Regions from separate parts of the Mesorhizobium sp. WSM2240 genome, predicted to be linked through region 2. Evidence: predicted binding sites of a transcription regulator. Region 2 holds the regulator's gene; the other holds the start of a gene.
What was found. Region 2 encodes PhoB, which activates phosphate uptake and scavenging genes when phosphate is short. Its sites were predicted from a motif close to TGTCATNNANCTGTCAT; they were not measured.
Positions count from the first base shown of each region.

Region 1: a site for PhoB is predicted at 3,054-3,070, ahead of ABVK50_RS08765 (RNA degradosome polyphosphate kinase). Genes of this name have one in related genera too.

Region 1 is NZ_CP159253.1:1,824,249-1,829,032, reverse strand. It holds gene ppx (exopolyphosphatase) at 1-782, opposite strand, end outside; gene ABVK50_RS08765 (RNA degradosome polyphosphate kinase) at 782-2,986, opposite strand; gene ABVK50_RS08760 (zinc-finger domain-containing protein) at 3,144-3,386, shown strand; gene ABVK50_RS08755 (FAD-dependent monooxygenase) at 3,407-4,624, shown strand; gene ABVK50_RS08750 (TIGR02117 family protein) at 4,632-4,784, opposite strand, start outside.
Region 2 is NZ_CP159253.1:4,580,756-4,585,539, forward strand. It holds gene xylF (D-xylose ABC transporter substrate-binding protein) at 1-791, opposite strand, end outside; gene ABVK50_RS22665 (hypothetical protein) at 822-992, shown strand; gene ABVK50_RS22670 (ROK family protein) at 970-2,211, shown strand; gene phoB (phosphate regulon transcriptional regulator PhoB) at 2,218-2,907, opposite strand; gene phoU (phosphate signaling complex protein PhoU) at 2,932-3,639, opposite strand; gene pstB (phosphate ABC transporter ATP-binding protein PstB) at 3,662-4,477, opposite strand; gene pstA (phosphate ABC transporter permease PstA) at 4,515-4,784, opposite strand, start outside.

The sequences.
Region 1 (4,784 bases), 2.8 Mb from region 2:
CCCTCGATCCCCTTCATCTTGTCAATTTCGCCGCGCGCGACCTGCCGCAGGAAGCCGGCGGAGCTTTCGACGCCGAGTTCGTAATGATGCATGACGCTTAGCGGATAGCCCGTCATGTTCATGTGCAGCCGGGCAAGATTTCGCCATGTGCCGCCAACGGCGTAAAACACTCTGCCCTGCCCGGCGTTGAGTAGCTTGGCCTTCGCAAGCTCCTCGCGAGCGATCCGGGCCGCAACGCCGGGCGAGTTCCTCGACATGTCCTGCAATCGCAATCCGCCGAGCGGCAGGGTGATGCCGTCGCCGATGGCTTCGCCGGCAACATCGACCAGTTCCAGGCTGCCGCCACCGAGATCTCCAGCGATGCCGTCGGCCGGATGAAAGCCCGATATGACTCCGAGCGCCGAGTAGTAGGCCTCCTCGCGGCCGCTGAGAACGCGGATTTCCGTGCCGAGGATTTTTTCGGCGCGATGGATGAAATCGGGACCGTTCACCGCCTCGCGCGCCGCCGCGGTGGCGATCACGCAAAGTTCCTCGGCGCCGGCCTGATCGGACAGTGCCCGGAAGCGGCGGAACTCCTCGATGGCGCGGGTTACCGCTTCCGGATCGAGCTTGCCGGTCGAAACGATGCCGCGGCCGAGACCAGCCAGCATCTTTTCGTTGAACAGAACGGTCGGCGAACGGGCGATGCCCTCATAGATGACGAGGCGGATCGAGTTCGATCCGATGTCGATGATCGACAGCGGCCGGCGATTCTGCAGCCGGCCCTGGGATTGGGCGATCATCAGTCGACGGACGCGATGGATTTCTTGCGGCGCTTGAACTGCGCAATGCGCTTGGGCGCATGCGACTTCAGCGCGTCACCCCGTCCCGAAAGGCTAGGATTGGTCATGAAATATTCCTGCGCGTTGAACGGTTCTTCGCCCTCATCCAGCGTCACGCGCCGCGAGGTACCGTCAGCCAATACTTCGAAACTTTGCTGGTTGTCCATAATGTTGCCGAGCATGATCTGGCCGAGCACCTGTTCGTGCACAGTCGGGTTGGTGATCGGCACCATGGCCTCGACTCGGCGGTCGAGATTGCGCGGCATCAGGTCGGCCGAGCTGATATAGACGATCGCCTCGTCCGAAGGCAGACCATGGCCGTTACCGAAGCAGTAGATGCGGCTGTGCTCGAGGAAGCGCCCGACGATCGACTTGACCCTTATGTTTTCCGACAGGCCGGGTACCTGCGGTCTCAGGCAGCAGATGCCCCGAACCACAAGGTCGATTTCCACCCCGGCGCGGCTGGCGTCGTAAAGTGCGTCGATTATAACGGGATCGACCAGCGAGTTCATCTTCATCCAGATGCGCGCCGGATGACCTTCACGCGCATGCGCTATTTCGTCCGAGATATGCTGGAGAATGCGGCTTCGGAGCGTAAACGGCGAAATCGCAAGGCGCATTTCCCCGGCAGGTTCGGCATAGCCGGTGATGAAATTGAACAATTGCGCCACATCACGGGCAATCTTCGGGTCGGTGGTGAAGAAGGACAGGTCGGTATAGATGCGCGCCGTGATCGGGTGGTAGTTGCCCGTTCCGAGATGGACGTAGTTGCGCAGGCGGCCGTCCTCGCGGCGAACCACCAGCGATATTTTCGAGTGGGTCTTCAGTTCCAGGAATCCAAACACCACCTGCACGCCGGCGCGTTCGAGGTCGCGCGCCCAGCGGATGTTGGCTTCCTCGTCGAAGCGCGCCTTGAGCTCGACCAGCGCCGTCACCGACTTGCCGGCTTCGGCCGCATCGATCAGTGCGCGCACGATGGGGCTGTCGTTGGAGGTGCGGTAGAGCGTCTGCTTAATCGCCACCACTTCCGTGTCAGCGGCGGCCTGGCGCAGGAACTGCACGACCACATCGAAGGATTCGTAGGGGTGATGGACGATGATGTCCTTCTCGCGGATGGCGGCGAAGCAGTCGCCGCCATGCTCGCGGATGCGCTCCGGAAAACGTGGATTGTAGGGCGGGAACTTCAGGTCGTCGCGAGGCACGGCGACGATCTCCGAGATCTGGCTGAGCGCCAGCGGGCCGGTCAGCACGCTGATGCGCCCGGCGGCAACGCCAAGTTCGCCGGCCACGAAGTCGCGCAATTCCCATGGCATCTGCGCGTCGAATTCGATGCGGATGACCGAACCGCGCCGCCGCCGCTTGAGCGCCGTTTCGAAGAGCTGCACCAGATCCTCGGCCTCTTCCTCGACCTCGATATCGCTGTCTCGGATGATGCGGAAAGTGCCCGACCCCCTTACCTCGTAGCCCGGGAACAGCTTGCCTATGAAGACGCCGACGGTTTCCTCGATCGGGATGAAGCGGACCGCGCCCTTGCGGTCGGGCAGCCTGATATAGCGCTTGAGGGCGACGGGCAGGCGCAGGAGCGCCGTCATCTGCTCGCTATTCTTGCGATGGCGAAGCTGCAGTGCAATCGAGAAGCCGAGATTGGGAATGAACGGGAACGGGTGCGCCGGGTCGATTGAAAGTGGCGTCAGAACCGGAAAAATCTGTTCCAGAAAATGGTCTTCCAGCCAGCTCTTTTCGTCCTTGTTCATCGCCTCGGCGGTGACGATCTCGATGCCTTCCTTCTTGAGAAGGCCCATCAGAACCGACAGGCTTTTCTGCTGGTCCTCCTGAAGGCGTCCGACTTCGAGCAGCAATTGCTCGAGCTGCTGTTCCGGAGTTCGTCCGTCATGGCTCCTGAGCGTGATGCCCTCGCGGATCTGGCCGGCGAGGCCCGCGACGCGGACCATGAAGAACTCGTCGAGATTGTCGGCCGAGATCGACAGGAAGCGCACGCGCTCCAGTGCCGGATGGTTCGAGTTGAGCGATTCCTCCAGCACCCGCCGGTTAAACTGCAGCCAAGAGAACTCGCGGTTGACGAACCGGTCGGGATTGCCCAACCGGGCGTCGCCGTCCGCCGCGACCGTGGTGAATTCAGACTGGACCGGTTTTAGCTCGTTCATTGTTTGCCGCTGCCCTTCATCGCTTCTCGGCCGTTATCCGGCTCAGCTTAGCTTCTGACAGGCTTTTGCGACAGTTTGATTTCACATGGCTTGCAAACGGATTGGCTATGCTGCAAGCGCTTGCTATGACGCGACGCGCAAGCGACAGGAGACGACGATGGCCGGCGGCACCATTCCCCACTTCCAGAACGATGCGGGCCATCCCGTCATCGAAATCGGCGTCAAGGAATTCATGTGCGTCGGCGCCAACCCGCCCTTCGACCATCCGCACGTGTTCCTGGACATGGGTAGCGACGACGAAAAGGTCTGCCCCTACTGCTCCACGCTCTTTCGGTTCAACAAGACGCTGAAGGCCGATGAGACCCGACCGGAAGGCAGTTTTTATCATCGCGCCGCCTGATCGGGCCACTTGGCCGTCCGGTGAACGGCGCACGCCCCGCTGACATCATCGTTGCCGGCGCAGGCATCGCCGGGCTTGCCGCCGCGCTGGCTTTCGCGTCGCGCGGCTTTTCCGTCCAGGTGTTTGAACGTGCGCCGCAGCTGGAAGAAGTCGGCGCCGGCCTCCAGCTCTCGCCCAATGCGACCCGCATCCTCGACCGGCTCGGCGTGCTGCCGGCGTTGCTGAAAACCGCAGTGCGGCCGAGCGCCGTTCTCTTGCGCGATGGCCGCACGCTCGCCGAACTTGCCCGGGTGCCGCTTGGCGAGGCCGCCGAAAAGCGCTGGCGCGCGCCCTATCTCGCGCTTCACCGCGCAGACCTGCAAAACACCTTGCTTTCACGGGTGCTCGAAACACCCAGCATCTGCTTGGTAACGGGCGCGGCCATAACCGGCGTTGCGCAATCAAGCGTCGGCGTCGCAGCGACGATCGCCGGTGAGGCTGGCCGCACCGAAGCAGGCGGTTTGCTGCTTGTCGGGGCCGACGGCGTCCGATCAGCGGTCCGGGCGTTTTTGGGCACGCCGCGCGAGAGCCGCTATTCGGGGGAAGTCGCCTGGCGAACCACCCTGCCTGCCGACAGCGCCGCCGGCCGGGCGCTGCGCGAAGCGGCTAGTCCCGAAGCGGTGGTCGCCTTCCTCCACAGCGGCTTCCACCTGATCGCCTATCCTGTACGCGGAGGCGCGGCAATCAACCTCGCTGCCTTCACGGCGAGCGACGGGCTTGCCGACAACCGGGCCGGCGCTGTGGACGTGGCACCGCTGCGGCACGCGATGCGCACCACCGCGCCGGCGCTCGCCCGGCTTGCCGACGAAGCCGGGCCTTGGACAGCTTGGCCCATCCATACGGTCGACCGTCGACCGCCATGGACCTTGCCCGACGGCGTGGCCCTGATCGGCGACGCAGCGCATGCGATGACGCCGTTCGCCGCCCAAGGGGCTGCGATGGCCATCGAGGACGCCTGGACACTGGCCGCCAACGTCGCCGCTGCTCCGGGCGATCTCGCGAGCGCGCTTTCCAGATGGGAAGCCGAGCGACGCCCGCGCGTCGAAAAAGTCGCGCGGCGCGGCGCCTTCAACCGTTTTGCCTGGCACGCATCGGGGCCGGTTGCGCTCGCGCGCAACCTCGTGCTGAAGACCCGCCCGCCCGAAAAACTCGCTGTCGACCTCGACTGGCTCTACGGCTGGGAGCCGCCGGAACTGTAGTCCTTGGTCAATTGTGGAGCCGCAGCGATGCGGCCAATGTCACTGGGAGAGGGTTCCACCATCCGGTCCGCAGGCCCGCTTCGCGCAAGGCTCGCGCCGTCCAGGTATTGCAACCTAAAAATGCGTTGAAATACCCCTTCGCCTCGAAGAAGCGGTCATC
Region 2 (4,784 bases):
CAGACCGAGACGGTCTGCGTGCCGAGCGCGATGCGGTTCAGCGCGGCATGGTCGCCGTCCTGCCCCGAAACCGGAACCGTGCCTGCCAGGCCCTGCGCCGAAAGCGCGGCGATTGCGCCGCCGGCCGTGCCGTCATTGGAGGCGACGACCGCGTCGACCTCGTTGTTGTTGGCGGTCAGGAACTGCTCCATATTCTTCTGCGCGTTGGCGGGCAGCCAGCCATCGGTATAGGCCTCGCCAACATTCTTGATCTTGCCGGCATCGATTGCTTCCTTGAGCACTTCCATCTGGCCGTCGAACAGGAAATCGGCGTTCGGGTCGGAGGCCGAACCCTTGATGAAGACGTAGTTGCCTTCCGGCTGCACCTTGAACACTTCCCTGGCCTGCAGGCGGCCGACTTCCTTGTTGTCGAAGGTCAGATAGAAAGCGTCCTTGTTTTCGATCAGGCGGTCGTAGCCGACCACCGGAATGCCCTCGGCGACAGCCTTCTCGACGGCAGGGGCAATCGCGCTCGAATCCTGCGCCAGGATGATCAGCGCGTTGGCGCCCTGGCTGATCAGGCTTTCCACGTCGGTTAGCTGCTTGCTCGGATTGGATTGCGCATCGGCCGAAATGTACTTGTCGCCGGCCGCCTCGAGGGCAGCCTTGATCGCAGCCTCGTCCGTCTTCCAGCGCTCTTCCTGGAAATTGGACCAGGATACGCCGATGATCTTGTCCTTCGCCTCGGCCACTGCCGCCAGCGATACGGTCATCGCCACACCCGCCAGAATGGCGGTTGCAAATCTTTTCATGATTTCCTCCCTGCGCGCCCGGAGGCGCAAATGAACTTCGTCCGAAGCCCTTTTTTTCGAGCCTCGAAAAAAAGAATGACGCATGCGGCGACTTCTGTCAATATTCTTGCGGCGCTGTTGACGGCCCCCATGCTGAAAGGGAAGGTCCATCGGGTTGCCGCGGGAGGAATGCTGAAAGATGTCGGTTGGAATTCGCCATGACGATTTGCGCAAGCGCAACCGCGCAATGGTCATCACGGCCGTGCGCCGTGCCTTCCAGCCATCGCGCACCGAGATAGCCCGCGCCACCGGCCTCAGCCACTCCACAATCTCGGCGATCTCATCCGACCTGATCGAGGAAGGGATTCTGGCCGAGACCAAAAGCGGCGAGACGGTTTCGCTGAAGCGCGGACGGCCGCAGGTCGCGCTCGCGCTGAAGCCGGAAGCGGCGGCCGTCGTTACAATCGTCGTGGCGCTGAACTTTCTCTCTGTGGCGGTCGTCGATTATGCCGGGGAGACGGTCACCAGCGAGCAGCGCAAGCTGTCGACACTGACCCTGCCCGAGGAAGAGCTGATAGGCGAATGCCTGGCCATGGTGCAGCGGCGGCTGAATGAGGCGGCCGGTAGGCGCATCATGCGTACGGTCCTCGCCGTGCAAGGCACGACCGACGCCGGACGGCGCACAATGCTGTGGTCGCCGATCACGCCGCATGCCGGCATCGCTTTCGCAGACCGTCTCGAAGGCGCGTTCGATATTCCAGTGACCGTAGAGAACGACTGCAATATGATCGCCGAGGCGCTGAAATGGCGCGATCCCGAGCGCTACCGCGACAATTTCATCGCCATACTGCTTTCGCACGGCATTGGCATGGGGCTGGTGCTGAAGGGCGAGCTGTTCACCGGCACGCAATCCTCCGGCGGCGAGTTCGGCCACATGATCCACCGTCCCGACGGCGCGCTTTGCCGGTGCGGGCGTCGCGGCTGCGTCGAGGCCTATGCCGGCAATTACGCGATCTGGCGCGCCGCCCGCCAGTCGAGCGAAGACGAGGAGCCGGTGGCCGACATCAGCGATGCCGATATGAAGGCGCTGGCAGCCGCCGCCCGCGCGAAGGAGGGGTCGGAGCGCGAGGCGTTCCGCAAGGCTGGCGAGGCGATCGGCTTTGGCCTCGGCAGCCTGTTCGCGCTCATCGACCCAGCGCCGGTGGCGGTCGTCGGCATCGGCGCCGCCGCCTTCGACCTGATCGAGCCGCATCTGCGCGAGGCGATCGCCAGGACAGCCGGTGGCCAGCACTCGGGCGCGATCTCCTTCGCGGTGGAACCGGACGAGGTGCCGCTGATCCGCGAAGGCTGCGCCATGCGCGCGCTGACCTTCATCGACCAGGAAATCTTCGCTACCGGTGCGCCGGCCGAGACGTCTGCGAAGGCGCGCGAACTGGCCTAAAGCGCGCTATTCCTCGCGAATGGCGTAGCCGGCGCCGCGAATGGTGCGGATGACATCCGGCATGCGGCCGGTGTTGACCGCCTTGCGCAGCCGCCCGACATGCACGTCGACGGTGCGTTCGTCGATATAGATCGTCTCGCCCCAGACATTGTCGAGCAATTGCCCGCGCGAGAAAACACGGCCCGGATGCCGCATCATGAATTCCAGCAGCCGGAATTCGGTCGGCCCGAGCTTGACCTCGCTCTTCTTGCGGTAGACCCGGTGCGCCTCGCGGTCGAGCACGATATCGCCGACCTTGAGCACGCTGGACAGCACTTCCGGCTTTGCCCGCCGCAGCAGCGCCTTGACGCGCGCCATGAATTCGGGCGTCGAGAACGGCTTGACCAGATAATCGTCGGCGCCGGTGGCGAGGCCCCTGACGCGGTCGCTTTCCTCGCCGCGCGCGGTCAGCATGATTATCGGCAGGCGCTCGGTTTCCGGCCGCATCCTTAGCCGGCGACACAATTCGATGCCCGAAAGCGCCGGCAGCATCCAATCCAGCACCAGCAGGTCGGGCACGTTCTCCTGCAGCCTTATCTCGGCCTCGTCGCCGCGCGCCACGATCTCGACCTGGTAACCTTCGGATTCCAGATTGTAGCGCAGGAGCACGCCCAGCGGCTCCTCGTCTTCCACAACCATGATTTTCGGAGCGATCATCGATGAAATCCCAATGACAATTGCCTATTCGGCCGACACCGTCTGCGTGGTCTCGTCGAACTTCGGCCGGTTGGAAGGCAATTGCGAGCCGGTCATGACGAAATAAGCGTTCTCCGCGATGTTGGTGACGTGGTCGCCGATCCGCTCGAGGTTCTTGGCGCAGAACAGAAGATGCGTGCAGGCGGTAATGTTGCGCGGGTCTTCCATCATATAGGTCAGCAGTTCGCGGAATACCGCCGTGTATTTCACGTCGATCTTCTCGTCGTCTGCGCGTAGCGCCTGCAAAGCCTGCGGTTCGCGAGCGACGTATTTGTCGACCACCGCCTGGACCTGCACGAGCACCAACTGAGCCATGGCGTCGATGCTGTGCGACAAGTCGCGCGGCGTCGCACTCTGGCCGACCGCGCTGACGCGCTTGGCGATGTTCTTGGCGAGATCGCCGATGCGCTCGAGGTCTCCCGCCATACGAATGGCGCCGAGCACCGCGCGCAGATCCTGCGCCATCGGCTGGCGCTTTGCGATCAGCGTGATGGCGCGGTCGTCGAGTTCGCGCTGTCTGGCATCCATGATCGCGTCGTCGGATATGACCCGCTGCGCCAGCGCGTTGTCGGACGCCAGAAGCGCCCGGATAGATGCGCCGACCATCGCGCCGGCAAGATCGCCCATGTCACGGATCAGACGGTCGACATGCCCAAGTTCCTCGTCGAAAGAGGCAACGGTGTGCTCACCCATTCTATGGTCCTCGCCTTGGCACTCAGCCGAACCGGCCGGTGATATAGTCTTGCGTCCGTTTGTCGTCGGGATTCGTGAACATCTTTTCGGTCGCGTCCTCTTCGACGAGATAGCCGAGGTGAAACATCGCGGTGCGCTGCGAGACGCGGGCCGCCTGCTGCATCGAATGGGTGACGATGACGATCGTGTAATTCTCGCGCAATTCGTCGATCAATTCCTCGACCCTGGCCGTGGCGATCGGATCGAGCGCCGAGCACGGCTCGTCCATGAGGATCACCTCGGGCGAAACGGCGATGGCGCGCGCGATGCACAGGCGCTGCTGCTGGCCGCCGGAAAGGCCGGTGCCGGATTCGGAGAGGCGGTCCTTCACTTCGTTGAACAGGCCGGCTTTCTTCAGGCTCGATTCAACGATCCCGTCCAGTTCCGACTTGTTCTTCGCCAGGCCGTGGATGCGCGGTCCGTAGGCGATGTTCTCATAGATCGACTTCGGAAACGGATTGGGCTTCTGGAACACCATGCCGACGCGGGCGCGCAGTTCGACCACGTCGATCTTCGGATCATAGACATCCTCACCGTCGAGCGTGATCTTGCCCGACACCCGTGCGATATCGATGGTGTCGTTCATCCGGTTGAGACAGCGCAGGAAGGTCGACTTGCCGCAGCCGGACGGGCCGATCAGCGCCGTCACCTGGTTCTGGGGAATGTCGAGGCTTACGCCGAAAAGCGCTTGCTTCTCGCCATAATGCACATCGACACCGTCGCCTCTCATTTTCACCGCTGGCGGGGTCGAGCCGGCACGGACCTTCTGCTCGATGGCTGTTTCGGTCATGATGTTCATTCCTTTAGCTCCATTGCCATCGAATTTCTTACCTCTTTTACCAGCGGCGCTGAAAGCGCTGCCTAAGGAATATGGCCATTGCGTTCATCACGAAAAGAAAGCCGAGGAGGACCAGAATTGCCGCGGAAGTGCGCGCTACGAAACCGCGCTCCGGGCTGTCCGCCCAGATGTAGATCTGCGTCGGTAGTGCGGTCGACGCCTCCAGCACGCCGGCCGGCGGGCTGGTGATGAAGGCGTTCATCCCGATCAGCAGCAGCGGCGCGGTTTCGCCGAGCGCCTGCGCCAGGCCAATGATCGTGCCGGTCAT